Regions from separate parts of the Shimazuella sp. NTD250 genome, predicted to be linked through region 2. Evidence: a T-box and tRNA genes for the amino acid it is inferred to sense, from the RefSeq annotation. Region 2 holds a T-box; the other holds one or more tRNA genes.
What was found. The T-box of region 2 lies ahead of metG (methionine--tRNA ligase). A T-box ahead of a tRNA ligase gene usually reads a tRNA of that ligase, here a tRNA-Met.
Positions count from the first base shown of each region.

Region 1 (7,602 bases), on a different contig from region 2:
AAAAGAAGAATATCAAATCGTAGCTCTCTATAAAAACGGGAAGCTATTGATAAAAGATGGAAAACCTGTCCTTACCAAAACATTAATCAATAAAGTAGCTCCTGTCATGGAACTAGTAAAACTAGGAACGAAAGAACCAGAAAAACAAGATGAAGGTTCTATCTCTGCATCTGTTGAACTATCTGGTCAAGCAATGACCTTTGAATCAACTGCTTACACTTCATATGGAAGTAAAACAGCAACTGGTACCACCCCTCATAAAGGAACTGTTGCTGTTGATCCAGATGTAATCCCACTCGGCACCAAACTTTATATCGAAGGCTATGGATACGGTGTTGCAGAAGATACAGGTGGAAGAATCAAAGGACATATCATTGATCTTTATTTCTCAAGTGAAGCTGATTGTGTACAATGGGGCAGACGAAATGTAAAAGTCCATATTGTGAAGTAATGGAAAACCCTGCAATGAAATTTTATTGCAGGGTTTTTTGGTTTTTCATCGAACCTGATACATAACACAAATATTTTGTCTGTGGACTTTTTTTGAAATTTTCTTTGTCTTATATGCTTATTTCCGATATACTGGATTACAAGGAAATTTCCATCCGAGGTGTTAGTATGGTAGGTCGAAATCAACCCTGCACTTGCGGCAGTGGTAAAAAGTATAAAAAATGTTGTGAACGTGTGATCGTTTTTCACCAAGCTGAATTGACTAGAGAAAATCGAGAAAGAGGGCAGAAAGGGGAATTGCTCTCTATCTAGATAAATGGTTTCATCGATATGCCAAAGTAGATGATCAAGATAAATGGGCTACCCGATTTAAAGAAATATTACAGTTACCTTTAGATCAACCTATTCCCAAAAGCTTTGCTTTCTCGTTTCATTATTATTTGCTATTTGATGCACCATGCATGAACGGAAGACGGCCAGTAGAACTTTGGGCATCCACTATTCGACATCATCGAATGGATGGAGAAAGAGTGATTCAAAGCCTATCAGAATTAACTTTTTCTTGTTTTGAAATGTTGGACTCTGATCAGGAGACGATGACATTTCGCTCGCTCCAGACGAATAAAGACTATGAGGTGATGAAACAAGATGCTATACCAAGAGACAAACTGGTGTTCGCCAGGCTCATACGGATAGGAAATCGCTATGAACTATTTGGCCCTTATACATCGTTTGTGCATGAGATGAGAGGGGAGATACTCGTGCAGCTAGAGAAATACAACCACCATGATGATGAACAACAAGAACTTACGATTCGAGAAACCAGCTGGAGAGTACTCGGTTGGTCGATTCAAAGAGCAAATGAATTAGAAACAATGGAGCAACAATTGACAAGTGCTCCAACAGAAATGCGTTTAGACAGTAATCAAGACTTCTTTTTATCTGCCATGGAACATCAAGCAGAGAGACCTGGACTACCAGTATCTGTCTTGAATCATTTAGAGCAGTTCTACGTTTCGGAAGTTACCAAACTACAAAAAGGTACGCAAGCTTGGTATTCACGTTCGTTAGAAACGCTATTCCAATATCTCTCCCTTCGTTTTGGACAATCATTTGAATGGTCTCTTCTAAATGAAGATGTATTAGCGCGTTTTTTCAGTGTTTGGTATATGGACCATCATCAATCTACTCCAATATCAGCGCGTATATTTTTAAACACGTGTAAACACCTATTTCGTTGGCTAGAGTCTGCTGGTCATGCCAATGTGTTTCAAGCATTTAAAAAGGTATATGTACCATTCATTCGATTGATCCCAGAAACGATTGAAGCTCGTACTTGGATGATGGAAAACGGAGTTACGAAAAAAAATCAAGATGAAGCAGAACAACGAAATATGTTTTTGCTCCATGTTACCTCAGCTGGGCCTGTAATTTTAATTGGTGAGCAATGGAGACCGATTCAACTCCGAAGTTTCCCTCGTATGTGGACGGAAAAAAGATTTTGGATCAAAGGAACCATCCAATCGGATAACAATCAGTATGCGTTTACACAGGTTGAGAATATGTATCCTGTTGTTTCTATGGAAGAAAACGAGCATATCGAAGTTTTACTTCAAAAATAAAAAAAGCAATCTCTCCAATGCAGAAGGGGTTGCTTTTTATGTTTAATTTTTGGATATTCCACACATACTAAACCTACACTCAGCAAAAGGGGGCGTTTTTCGTGGATAAGCAAAATCGTGTCGAACAAACCAAGAAAAACGATAATGTAGAACAATTAATGGTTGAAGCAGCAAATGAATTAGGAGTATCAGCAGATACACGTAATATTCAAGAAAACCCCGAGAAATTTGCTTCCAGATTGAAACGATTAATCCGTGCAGTGAAGTAAGATGAAGTTGAGTGTAGGCACCCATGAAAGGGTGCCTTTTTTGGTATGATAGATGATGAGGTGATAGGATGAAAAGAGCAGATTTACATTCTCATACGATAATGTCAGACGGAACCCAAACCCCGACAGAAGTTGTGAAACTTGCTGCCGAACTGGGTTTAGAAGCAATAGCAATTACCGATCATGATACCGCAGGAGGATATCAAGAAGCGTTAATTGCTGGGCAAAAATTAGGAGTAGAAATTGTACCCGCAGTGGAAATGAGTACAGTATTGGATGGACAAGCAATCGATATCTTAGCATATTTTATTGACCCCTATCATCCTGCATTTCAGCGACTTTTGGATAGACAACAAAACATGAGAAAAGAGCGTAATCACTTAGTTTTAGAGGAGTTAGAACAATTAGGAATCTATATTACAATCGATGAAGTGGAGTCCAAACAAGAAATTAACTCTGAACAAAAAAATGTAGGTCGAGTGCATATTGGTCAAATACTTGTTGAAAGGGGACTGGTAGGAGATTTAAATGAAGCATTTGATAAATATTTAGGTACAGATGGTGTAGCGTTTGTTCGGCTAAATAATACATCCCCAGATGAAGCCATTCAAGCAATCAAAGAAGCAGGTGGAGTAGCAGTCATGGCCCATCCTGGGATATATCATCGCGATGATCTCATCCCAACCATTGTCGAAATGGGACTCACTGGTATAGAAGTGAATCACCCTGATCACACGGAAGAAGATAAAATTCGATATGAGGCATTGGCTGAACAATTTAATCTTATTCCGACTGCAGGTTCGGATTATCATGGTGTACGAAATGGTCAAATGCATCATGCCAATTTAGGCACATGCACCACACCTTATAGTACAGTAGAAAGACTCAGGGCAGCAGCGAATAAATAAGTTTGATACTCTCCTTCAGACACTGCTTTATTTTAATTTATTGGGTTTCCTTTCTAAAGTATTTCGTTTATGATTTGGAAACAGGGGGAGTATAAAAATGAGAAAAGTTTTAAACAAGGAAATCAAAATGGCTGTTATGCAAAAACTAAAAGATCGTGGTGTTTCGATAGCCGCCATCGCAGATATTGTGTATCAGATGCAGAAACCTTATGCTCCAAACCTACAGTTGGAAGCTTGTGTGGAAAGTGTCCTTGCGGTTTTGAAAAAACGTGAAATTCAACATGCTATTTTAGTGGGAATCGAATTGGACATTTTAGCTGAACGAGATATGCTGTCTGAACCATTGCTATCACTGGTTCGCTCTGATGAAGGATTATTTGGGTGTGATGAAACACTAGCTCTTGGCTCTGTTTTTGGGTATGGAAGTATTGCAGTTACTACTTTCGGACACCTAGATAAACATAAAATTGGCATTATAAAAGAACTGGACACGACAAAAAATGGTCCAGTAAATACCTTTATCGATGATTTAGTTGCAAGCATTGCAGCAGCAGCTTCAGGACGAATTGCACATAGACTGAGGGATGAAGAAGAAGGCGAAGAAGAAATGGAAGATATTGATGCTTATTTGTAGCAAACGATGTAGAGGTTCCATCTATCTAAATGGAACCTCTTTTTTTATACAGAAAAACCGAGTGTCTAAACTCGGTTAAATGGAGGAGGGAACAGCTAACAAGCATCTGCCTGTAATAATAAGGTATGGAGATGAATTTTTTTTGTATGTGCAGGAGTGGAGCATGGTGTCCATTTTATCCAAAATATAAATGATTAAGAATAACAAATGAAATAAATATTAATTTTTAAAGGTATATCCTTTTGCGATGAGGAATCATACATTCGGATGAGAAGCGTCCGTTAAGCATGAAACAGATAGTAATTAGGTACACTAGAAGTAAGAGGTGAACTATCCAAATGTCAACAAATTGGGTTTATTGGTTGAAATTATATGAGACAAAATTCCAAGCGAGATGTTTGGCTGCACGTATGGAAGAAGACTGGTGGCTTTATGGCTACGATAGTCCAGATCGTGTAGAAGTTTTTCGTTCTCGTAAAGGTCGGTTTGGAGTAAAATATATATGGAGAAAAAATTTATAAACTTATACTTGCATGTTAGATGTGCCCATAGTATAATAACAAATGTCGCCACTGACGCGGGGTGGAGCAGCTCGGTAGCTCGTTGGGCTCATAACCCAAAGGTCGCAGGTTCAAATCCTGCCCCCGCAACCAAATATGGGGCTGTGGTGTAGAGGCCTAACATGCCTGCCTGTCACGCAGGAGACCGCGGGTTCGAATCCCGTCAGCCCCGCCATTTCGTTTTACGTTTACCAATTATTGCAAATATTCCGGGCCTATAGCTCAGTTGGTAGAGCAGTCGGCTCATAACCGATCGGTCACAGGTTCGAGTCCTGTTGGGCCCACCATACAGTTGCATAAGGGCGGTTAGCTCAGGGGGAGAGCGCTTCCTTGACACGGAAGAGGTCGGAGGTTCGATTCCTCTACTGCCCACCAATCAAACTCCTTAGAAATAGGGAGTTTTTTTGTTGTATGCAGATGGGGTTTTAGCGGAGAAAATGCAGATTGTAGACCTTTATTACACTAAAATATTATTACCCAATTATTTTGAACAGAATTTTTTAATTGGGGTGACATCATGGGTAAGTGTAAAAGGAAAAGACAGCTCAAGAAAGAATTGACGTCATCGTAAATCTTCTATTGAGAAGTGGTGCCCACAACGTGGGCAAAACTTTAAATCTCCTTTCTCATATTGTCACTGATAGGTAAAGTAAAGTTCTTTGTTCATTTAAAATCTCCTTTAATATATCGCCTTTCCGATAGCAATCAAACATTTCGGCCTTATCAGGCCATTTTTTGACCATTTTCATATGTTGTGTAAGTATTGTTTAAGGTATCTTTAAAATGGTATTCGTCACTACTAACAAAATCAATCACAAGTATTTTCCTATTGTATAAGTATTTGAATATATAAAGAATATTATGTTCGTTTATATTGAGCATATACAAAATGCAATAGAAGGCTGGGATGGATATGTGGAAAAAAATGCTTGTCTGGTCTCTTTGTTTATTCATCTCTTTACCTCTTTTTACAGGATGCAGTTTATCAACCATTCTTTTTGGTCGATGTTATTCCACCGGGAAAGATGGGCAGTTACAAGAGAAATTGCAAACATTGGAGAAAAAGTATGGAAAGAAGTTTGCTATCAAAGACAGTGGATGTGAAGAATATAATGTTGATATGCCAAATACAATGATTTGGCGTGCTACTGTTTATCCAGTTGATCAACCAGATATCACCTTTACTGTAAAAGAAGGAGAAGGTGATGATAGCTATTTAAAGACGCTATATGAATATCAAGCATCCAATGAAGTGAAACAAATATTAAGTGGTGTATCAGGTGACCAAATATCCCAAATGTATGTTCGAGTAGATTTTACATGTGATGATTGTCATAAGAAGATCAGAAACAATATTAAAAGTGCTCTAGAGAAATCCATATATGAAGTTGGTTTTTTTTCTGGTCCACAGCTTACCATTCGTCTTGATCTTCATAGTATATCTGATCCCAAACAGTTAAAAGAGGTATCAACTCTTATTTGGAAGGTTAGAAATCAACTGATGGACAATGGATTTGCAAAAGCTGTTTTAGAGGTTCATTACCATAATGGCCCATTTACAGAAGGATTGAATGGCAGTGGCATGTTTGGCCCTATTGCAGTAGCCTATATTCATAATCCTACTGATATTTATGAACAACTAATAGCTGATAATGGTTTAGGAAGAGAAGATGTTTGGAAATATCAAGCAGAGGAAGAAGTATCTCCACTAATCAAAAACATTTTTGGAGAACAAACGGATCATATTTATGTGTTGGTGAATACTCCTTACAGTAAACCGAATGCTCAGGAGATCGATTACAAAAAAGCACTAAAAAAAGCTGTAACCACTCCACTTCCTAAGGTATTAGATCCAAACATGGAAGTTCATATTCATTTAAAAGCCCCTATAAACTCATCTAGCAAAAAAACGTTGGAAGATCGAATCTGGAAAACAAAACAGGTACTTATGACCCATGGATTAGGTAATATGAAATTAATAGCAGATTATACGATAATATCTGCGAATAAAGAGGAAAAATTCGCTTACTTTGATGGACTTATAAAATCAATTACACATAAACAAATCACTTCTCAAATTCAAGCTAGTACTAGTGCAAAATAAACCAAAAACGAAATAGCACTTCAAGACACCGATGAACAGTGCTGACTGGCCACTCTATCTAGAGATTCATATTTGTACTTTTCAAATTGAATTTAGTGAAAGAATTTGACCACAAATTGACCACGCACTTATGAGAACTAGGGTAAATAGAAGGGATCAAGTAGCAAATGGAATTTTGAAAACCTGCAATTTTATTGGATTTCCTGCACGGAATAACTAGATTAACTTGCTGCGTTACTAGACATGGAAGAGGTCAGAGGTTCGATTCCTCTACTGTCCACCAATCAAACTCCTTGGATATAGGGAGTTTTTTTGTTATATACGGATGGCTATTTTCTAGGAACATTTTTTTAAATGGATTCACAGTTTCTTCTTGTATAAAAGGGAATCCTGTTTCTTATTATGCCATTCTGCATAATTTTATTCGTTTACTTGGTTGTTCCTATATTTTAACTTTGATATTTTTTTAATACAGAAGAAAAGTTAAAAATTGTTCACATTTTAACTAAAGAGGAGAGATGTTTATGAAAGCGTTTTCGTGATCTGTATTCTCCTGAAAAAAGGAATTATTTATTCGTAAGGATGTGTATCAAAATTATCATTGGGAGGGTTTATGATGTCTCAAAACGTTCGTAAAGTAACCCCTTTGCAATTGGAAAATGAATCATACTCTAGGAAATCCCCTGTTTCCAGAGCTCAGCTAATCTATGCATCTATTGTTGCCTTTTTTGCTTGGGTATTCTCTGTATATGACTTTATTTTATTTGGGACGCTACTACCAGTTATAGCGGAACAATTTCATTGGAGCACAGTGGAAAGTTCGCAAATTGCAACATGGGTATCGGTGGGAACGTTTCTGATTGCCTTAACGGTAGGGCCAATTACAGATTACTTTGGTCGTCGTAATGCTTTAGTAATTACCACAGCTGGAGCAGCCTTGAGTTCTGGATTAACTGCTCTTACAATTGGTCCTTTGTATCTCATTCTAGTTCGTGCGTTATCTGGTTTTGGTTACTCGGAACAAGCAGTTAATACAACCTATTTATCTGAAATTT
Region 1 covers NZ_JCAJZS010000001.1:39,627-47,228, reverse strand. Annotated here, with positions in the region: gene AC5WOF_RS00245 (3D domain-containing protein) at 1-451, shown strand, start outside; gene AC5WOF_RS00240 (SEC-C metal-binding domain-containing protein) at 565-762, shown strand; gene AC5WOF_RS00235 (hypothetical protein) at 912-2,072, shown strand; gene AC5WOF_RS00230 (hypothetical protein) at 2,174-2,341, shown strand; gene AC5WOF_RS00225 (PHP domain-containing protein) at 2,410-3,249, shown strand; gene AC5WOF_RS00220 (phosphatidylglycerophosphatase A family protein) at 3,347-3,883, shown strand; gene AC5WOF_RS00215 (hypothetical protein) at 4,222-4,404, shown strand; tRNA gene AC5WOF_RS00210 (tRNA-Met) at 4,460-4,536, shown strand; tRNA gene AC5WOF_RS00205 (tRNA-Asp) at 4,542-4,618, shown strand; tRNA gene AC5WOF_RS00200 (tRNA-Ile) at 4,655-4,730, shown strand; tRNA gene AC5WOF_RS00195 (tRNA-Val) at 4,744-4,818, shown strand; gene AC5WOF_RS00190 (hypothetical protein) at 4,851-5,003, shown strand; gene AC5WOF_RS00185 (hypothetical protein) at 5,351-6,547, shown strand; gene AC5WOF_RS00180 (MFS transporter) at 7,164-7,602, shown strand, end outside.
Region 1: it has a tRNA-Met gene. The T-box ahead of metG (methionine--tRNA ligase) is inferred to sense a tRNA for this amino acid. The anticodon was not compared.

Region 2 (7,602 bases):
CCCAAGCTCTTTGGCTATCTCCACCTTAAGGGCATCTGACATTACACCACGACGTGCCATTTACCATCGCCTCCTAAAGGAATGCAGGGTATATTTAGTATGGGATAGTGAGTAGATTTTTATCAAGAACAAAGACATCAGCTTTCAACTCATTCAATGAATCCATCACCATTTATACCCCAAAAAAATAAAAAGAAAAAGGACATCCCTAAGGATCTCCTCGTTTATGTTGCTTTGATATATTTTACTTGTACTTGCTCATTATCGGCTTGATAAACGGTGAGTTCTACCGACTCCGTCAAAATATCTGCATAACTGTAGGAAACACGTTTAAAAGAATGCTGATCCTCATCCAGTTTTACGATAAAGACAGAAGGGTATGTCTCTTCTAAGATACCTGTCCGTTCAATGGTCTTGCGGCGTCCGCTGTTGGCCTTTAGGTGGATTTTCTGTCCGATATAGCCATCTAACTTTAGTTTGATTTCTGATAGTGCGTTTTTGCCCATTGTCTACGACCACCTCACTTCACTCATAGAAGATTATATACCACGGGAGATGAAATGTCAAATGTAGTATTATAGCAATGGTACAAAGGATTTGTCAATCTATTTTTATTTTGTAAACCGATCCGCAACTGCACTTGCTGCTACTGAATCTGGTTTAATTTTTGCTTCATAACCTACAGCTGTTACCCATCCCACCACTTCTTGAATCACCTTTCGTGTCTCTCCCTTTTTCCCCACATCTAAATGGATTTCCATGGGAATGTTCTCTGCTAATCGGAAAAAGCCTCGCTCCTTAAGCAGATCTACACAATGAAGGCTGTATTCTGTTTCGCGGTATATGCGATACCTCAAATCATGCATCGCAGGATGGGATTTACGCGTGTAAAAAAACAGCGCGCCTTTGCCGATACGTTGTACAATAATAGCGGTAACAAACAATGTTTCTCTCGTTCTCGTTTGAGAATCTGTTCCAATCATAATCTTATAGTCTCTATTGCGATCTGCTTCTAGGTAATCCTTGATTTCCTTTATCATCATATCCATACTATATTTACCTTTTCTCGGATGAAAAAACACCATTCTATCACCCTCCAAGTTGTATTGCATGGTGAAAAAGAGCAGTCACGCCAACTTATGACTTTGATTGATCCAATTTATGTTTGGTTAACCTCCATCTCGTTCTCGAAGCAAAACGTTAGATAATTGAGCAAAAGAATTCATGGACAGCATCTCACCTCTACAATTAGGATCAATCCCTGTGCTGTGAATTACCTGTTCTAGTCGTGTTTTTTCCATTTGAAAAGGTAACGAACTACTCAAAGAGTTGAGCAGGGTCTTTCTTCTTTTAGCAAACGATGCCCTAACTACTTGGAAGAAAAAAGATTCATTTTCGACTGGAACAGGTGCAGCAGTTCGAATGGACAATTTGATCACCATCGAATCGACCTGTGGGCGAGGGACAAACACATGACTAGGAACTTGTACCACTTTACTAGGTTCACTGAAATACTGTGCAAAAACACTGAGTGATCCATATGTTTTGGAACCTGGCTTTGCTAAAATACGGTCAGCAACTTCTTTTTGAATCATCACAACGATATTTGATAGTGATAAACCTGATTCCAGTAGTTTTACTAAAATCGGTGATGTCACATAGTAAGGTAGATTCGCTACTACGTGCACATGTGAACAAGTTCCAAAATTCTCAGTGATAAGCTGGGCAAAATCAAGTTTTAAAGCGTCAGCATGTATTATTTCCACATTAGGCTGATCTACAAACATATCCTGCAAAACAGGAATCAGACGATTGTCCAATTCGATTGCCACTACTTTTTGAGCCTGTTTCGCTAAACCTTCTGTTAAAGCACCTAAGCCTGGCCCAATTTCGATCACACCAGACTCTTCATCTAAGTCAGCCGCATCTACAATACGCTGTAGTACATGTGCATCAGTCAAAAAATTTTGCCCCAAGCTCTTTTTTAGTACTATATTATGCTGCTTTAACAGTTTCCGTGTTTTTGCTGATATTCCAAAACTCATGACCTATCTCCTTTTATGTTCAGGAGTGCACGTTCACATTCTTCCCTGCTTATCCGCAAAGTTTGCAACCTCATGAAAAATTGTTTTGCATTGGCATAACCAATAGATAGCTCTTTTGCTAACTGCTCACGAAGTTGTTTAGAATGCGGATGTCCAGCTAACCCAATAGCAAGATACTCTTTCCAAGAAAGCCATGAAGGTATTTCTTCTTCCAAGGTACGGACATTTTCTAATGCCTTCATAATATCAGAAGGATTTGCATGTTCTACTCCGATTTTCTGCCTATCATATGCGAGTTCTTTTTCAATAAAGGCATGTTTTACTTCTGGTATTTCTCGGGAAATAATGCGTCTAATGCGCTCGCCTGCATAGTCGGGATCAGTAAATACAATCACCCCACGAACTGCTTGAGCACGCCGTAGCTCGTCCAATACATAGCTAGGAATGGCAGATCCTCTTGTCTCGATAGTATCTGCTTCAACCGCACGCTTGATAGCTAAAGTATCGTTTTTCCCCTCAACTACAATAATTTCTTTCACCTTCCGCATAATCTTTTCCCTATCTATATAATTTGAAACAGTTTTTTTGCATTTTCGGTTGTTACTTGAGCCAAATCCTCGATAGTCATCTCACGAAGTTTTGCAATTTCTTCCGCCACTAAACGTACATATGCAGTTTCATTTCTTTTCCCACGGTACGGATGTGGAGCTAGATATGGAGAATCCGTCTCCAGCAATAACTTATCCAGTGGTACGCTACTAGCTACTTCTTTAAGCACAGGTCTATTTTTAAAAGTCACTGGTCCACCTATACCAATAGAAAAATTAAGGGAGATACAAGTTTCCATCAATGCGATGTCTCCTGAAAAACAGTGCATGACGCCGCCCACTTCGTCTGCATTTTCTTCTTTTAAAATACGGATCACATCGTCATCCGCATCTCGATTATGAATAATGATGGGCAGATTTACTTCTTTGGCAAGCCGTATTTGCTTTCGAAATACTTCATGTTGAACATCTTTTGGGGAAGTATCCCAATAATAATCCAAACCGATTTCCCCAATTGCAACAACTTTTGGGTGATGCGTAAGAGAAAAGAGCCACTCTAGATCCTCTTCTGTACAAGAAATGGCATCTTGAGGATGCCATCCGACAGAACTATAGAAAAAGGGGTATGTTTCTGCTAACTTTATAGAGCTTGGAATCGTTTCTCGATTATATCCGATATTTAGGATATAAGAAATACCAGCGTCAGTAGCTCGCTTGATCACCTGCTGGCGGTCTTCATCAAATTGCTTGTCATTCAGATGTGTATGTGTTTCGAACAGCATCTTTTTAACCCCTAACTTCTACCCTAACTATTTATTTAATAGACGAAACTCTTTAAATGGCATTACAACAACGTCTGCACGGCCAACAACCGCACTGTCATCCACAGCACCTATGATACGGCTGTCCTTACTATTATTCCGATTATCTCCCAAAACAAACAGATGACCTTTCGGAACAGTAACTTGGGCAAAATCACCGATCATTTCTTCCGCAATATAGGATTCATTCAATTGCTTGTTATTACGATAGACATGTCCATTTTTCACTTCGATCTTATCCCCAGGCAAACCGATTACACGCTTGATAAAATCACGTTGCTCGTTGGTATGAAAAACAACAATATCCCCATATTGTGGGCTGCTCACATCATAGATGAATTTATTTACGATCAATAATTCATTACCATCGAGAGTTGGATACATAGATGTTCCATTTACTTCATAAGGTGCAAAAAGAAAATAACGAATCACTACTGCAATTAATAGAGCAGAGATTACTGCTACTCCCCATTCGATAATTGAGCTTTTCACAGAGCCATTAGCAGTCGACATCTGGTCACGTCCTTTAAAATATTCTTTCATTAACTTCTAACCACTTGAAAAAGTGGCAATTCCTGCGGAACTAGTCCCATAAACCAGTCATCTTAGCAGGCTCTATCCATCCTAAGATATACCCCATTCCTTGCAGAAACAAAAATACAATTAAGGGGACCACGACAAAAACAGTGGATTGTAGCCATCATAGCATATTTCTCGTAATTATTTCACCCTTGTGCCATTGGGAATGTCATCCGATACCGTAGACAGCACGAGTTTCTTTCCTTTTTTGGCAGCGAGAATCATTCCTTCCGATCGAACACCTCTTAATGTTACCGGTGCTAGATTAGTAACTGCAATCACTTTTTGCCCAACTAACTGCTCTATTGTATAATATTCTGCTATACCTGATACGACTTGACGTTGTTCACTTCCTAAATCCAATTGAAGCTGTAATAAACGATCAGCTCCTTTTACTGGGGAAACAGCGACAATTTCCGCTACAGTAAGTTCTACTTTAGCAAAGTCATCAATAGAAATATAATCATCTTCTATTTTTTCTGCTGCTTTCTCCTCATTTGCCTTTACTTCAGGCTCCCCGCGACGCTTTGCTGCTTGATCCATGAGCTGTGCAATAGCTGTGAGTTCTTTTTCTACTTCCAAACGAGGGAAAATAGGTTTTTCTTTATTCACTTTTTTACCTGATTGGGTATTCCCAAACTGATGAATCGAATCCCAAACAAGCTCTTCATCAGCTAATTGTAATTGACGAAACATTGCTTTTGGTGATTGGGTCATAAACGGCTGAATCAAAATACCAACTACTCTTAGACTTTCCAACAAGTGATAGAGCACCGAACCAAGTGCTTCTCGTGTTTCTTCCGTTTTTGCTAAGTTCCATGGAGTAGTCGCTTCTATATATTTATTTCCAGCACGCACCAAGTCCCAAATTTGTGTCAGTGCCACTGAAAACTGCATTTTTTCCATTGAATCTTCTACTTTTCGAACCGTTTCAGCAGCTAAACTCACATATGCCTGATCATATTCAGTCGCATTTGGAACATATTCCGGCACAACACCATCAAAATATTTTTCTACCATAGTCAAAGTTCGATGAAGTAGATTTCCAAGATCATTGGCCAGATCTGCATTGATACGCTCTACAAATGCCTCTGGGGTAAACATTCCATCACTGCCAAATGGAACTTCACGAAGCATATAGTACCTTACTGCATCGAGCCCAAAATGTTCAATTAAAGGAACTGGGTCAATAACATTTCCTTTCGACTTGGACATTTTTTCTCCTTTTACCAAGAAAAATCCATGTCCAAAAACTTTTTTGGGTAATGGTAAACCTAGTGCCATTAAGAAAATGGGCCAATAAATAGTATGGAAACGAACGATTTCTTTTCCAATAAGATGTACATCAGCAGGCCAGTATTTATCAAATTTCGTTGTATCTTCTGTTCCATAGCCAAGTGCTGTGATGTAGTTAGCCAGTGCATCCAACCATACATACACAACATGTTTGGGATTACCAGGAACAGGTACACCCCAATCAAAAGTAGTTCGTGTAACACTTAAATCTTCTAAACCTGGTTTAATAAAGTTTTCGATCATCTCATTTTTGCGAGATACTGGTTCAATAAAATCAGGATTCTCTTCATAATGTTTTAACAAGCGATCTACATACTTGCTCATCCGGAAAAAGTAACTTTCTTCTTTGATTCGGTCTACAGGACGACCGCAATCTGGACACTTCCCATCTTTTACTTGTCGATCCGTGAAAAACGCCTCACATTGAATACAATACCAGCCTTCGTATTCTCCTAAATAAATGTCCCCTTGTTCAAGCAACTGAGCAAATATTTTTTGTACAATTACTTTGTGGCGATCTTGTGTAGTGCGAATGAAATCATTGTAAGAGATATCCAGTTTCCCCCACAACTCTTTGATTCCTACTACAATATCATCGACAAATTTCTGTGGAGTCTTGCCAGCTTCTTCCGCTTTTTTCTGGATTTTTTGTCCATGTTCATCTGTACCTGTCAAGTACATCACATCATAGCCACGAAGCCGTTTATAGCGTGCCATGGTATCTCCTGCTACTGTAGTGTACGCATGACCGATATGCAATTTGTCACTTGGATAATAAATAGGAGTCGTAATATAAAAGGTTTTTTGGTTACTCATCGCAATTCTCCTTTAAAAAATATAAAAACTCGCCCCTATAAAAGGGACGAGATTGTTCACGTGGTACCACCCAAATTCATGTGGAAATGCAAATCCTTTCCACATCTCTAATACCCAGTAACGAGGGTAAACCGTTTTCTTCTACTAAACATTTCAAAGAAACGTCTCCTAGGCCATGTTCCTTCTTCTCTCCTATACCGGCTTTCACCTCACCCGGCTCTCTGTTGATAGGGATCAATAAGTACTCATCCTAATCATGGACATTTTTTCACTCGTTATTATATCGAAAAAAACAAGTAGAAAGCAAGCCGTGCTTCTTTATTCCACCATAACTACACAAATATCTCAATCGCTCCACTTACGAATTCCTAACAGAACTTGAATAAATTCAATTCCTTCTCTAGTTAAAGAATACTTCATTCTTATTGGCTTTTTTGCATATATTTCCTGCTTTATCATTTTATGTTTCTCGAGATGCAGCAGTGTGTCTCGCAAAGAAGTAACACTCATCTCAGCAAACTTTTGCTTCAATTGGTTAAAACGCATGGGACCATAATGCAATTGGGAGATGATAGGAAATGATAACTTCTTTGATATCAATTGAAGAGCTTTACGAATAACATCTATATGCTGCTGTTTTATTTTTTCCATTGTCACCTACCCCTATCTGGTTCACCAGAGTTTCTATAACAGAATGGAATAAGCGCTTCAAACTAATCTTACTGTAAGATAGAAACGATTGACTGATTGCATTCCCCTTAACTAAAATGTAAATCTTCCATCCTTTAATTGATATATTTTATTTGAATATTGTGTAGTTTTTATTTTAAACGCTTTTCTTCCAAAAACCAATTGGCAAATAATAATATCCCTTCTTGAAATGTAACTTTAGGACGAAAACCAATAGACTGTTCTAATCTCCGGATATCGGCTACCTTATGTTTTACTTCACAATCTTGCTCCCCGAGTACCTTTACTTCATGTTTTGTTCCCAGGGCATTAGACAAAACATCTAACATCTGCATAATGTTCACAGATATACCCGACCCTACATTGTATACTTGGTAGCCATTCGTCCACTCCAAAGATAGACGAATCGCTTCTACAACATCACTAATATATGTATAATCTCTCGTACTATCTGGATCAAAGATAGTAACTGGTTTACCCGCTATCATTTGCTCTGCAAACTTGTGCATCGCCATGTCAGGGCGCTGCCCTGGCCCAAATGTTGTAAACAACCTTAGAACTGTGATATCAAAACCATAAAGTTGATAAAACAACTGGCAGTAATTTTCTGCAGCCCATTTCGAAGTGGCGTATGGAGAAACAGGCATAGACACAATCTCATCTTCATGAAATGGATAAGGCTCATCAACAGAACCATATATAGAAGAGGAAGAAATAAAAATAAATCGTTTAATTTGATGTTCTGCCGCCAATTGCAACATTTGTACAGTGCCTGTTACATTAACATCACTATAAAGCGCAGGGTCT
Region 2 covers NZ_JCAJZS010000008.1:16,391-23,992, reverse strand. Annotated here, with positions in the region: gene AC5WOF_RS16985 (small, acid-soluble spore protein, alpha/beta type) at 1-60, opposite strand, end outside; gene veg (biofilm formation stimulator Veg) at 225-506, opposite strand; gene AC5WOF_RS16975 (ribonuclease H-like YkuK family protein) at 612-1,085, opposite strand; gene rsmA (16S rRNA (adenine(1518)-N(6)/adenine(1519)-N(6))-dimethyltransferase RsmA) at 1,170-2,045, opposite strand; gene rnmV (ribonuclease M5) at 2,042-2,593, opposite strand; gene AC5WOF_RS16960 (TatD family hydrolase) at 2,608-3,375, opposite strand; gene lepB (signal peptidase I) at 3,403-3,957, opposite strand; gene metG (methionine--tRNA ligase) at 4,135-6,105, opposite strand; T-box leader at 6,145-6,372, opposite strand; gene AC5WOF_RS16945 (winged helix-turn-helix transcriptional regulator) at 6,451-6,756, opposite strand; gene AC5WOF_RS16940 (GDP-mannose 4,6-dehydratase) at 6,927-7,602, opposite strand, start outside.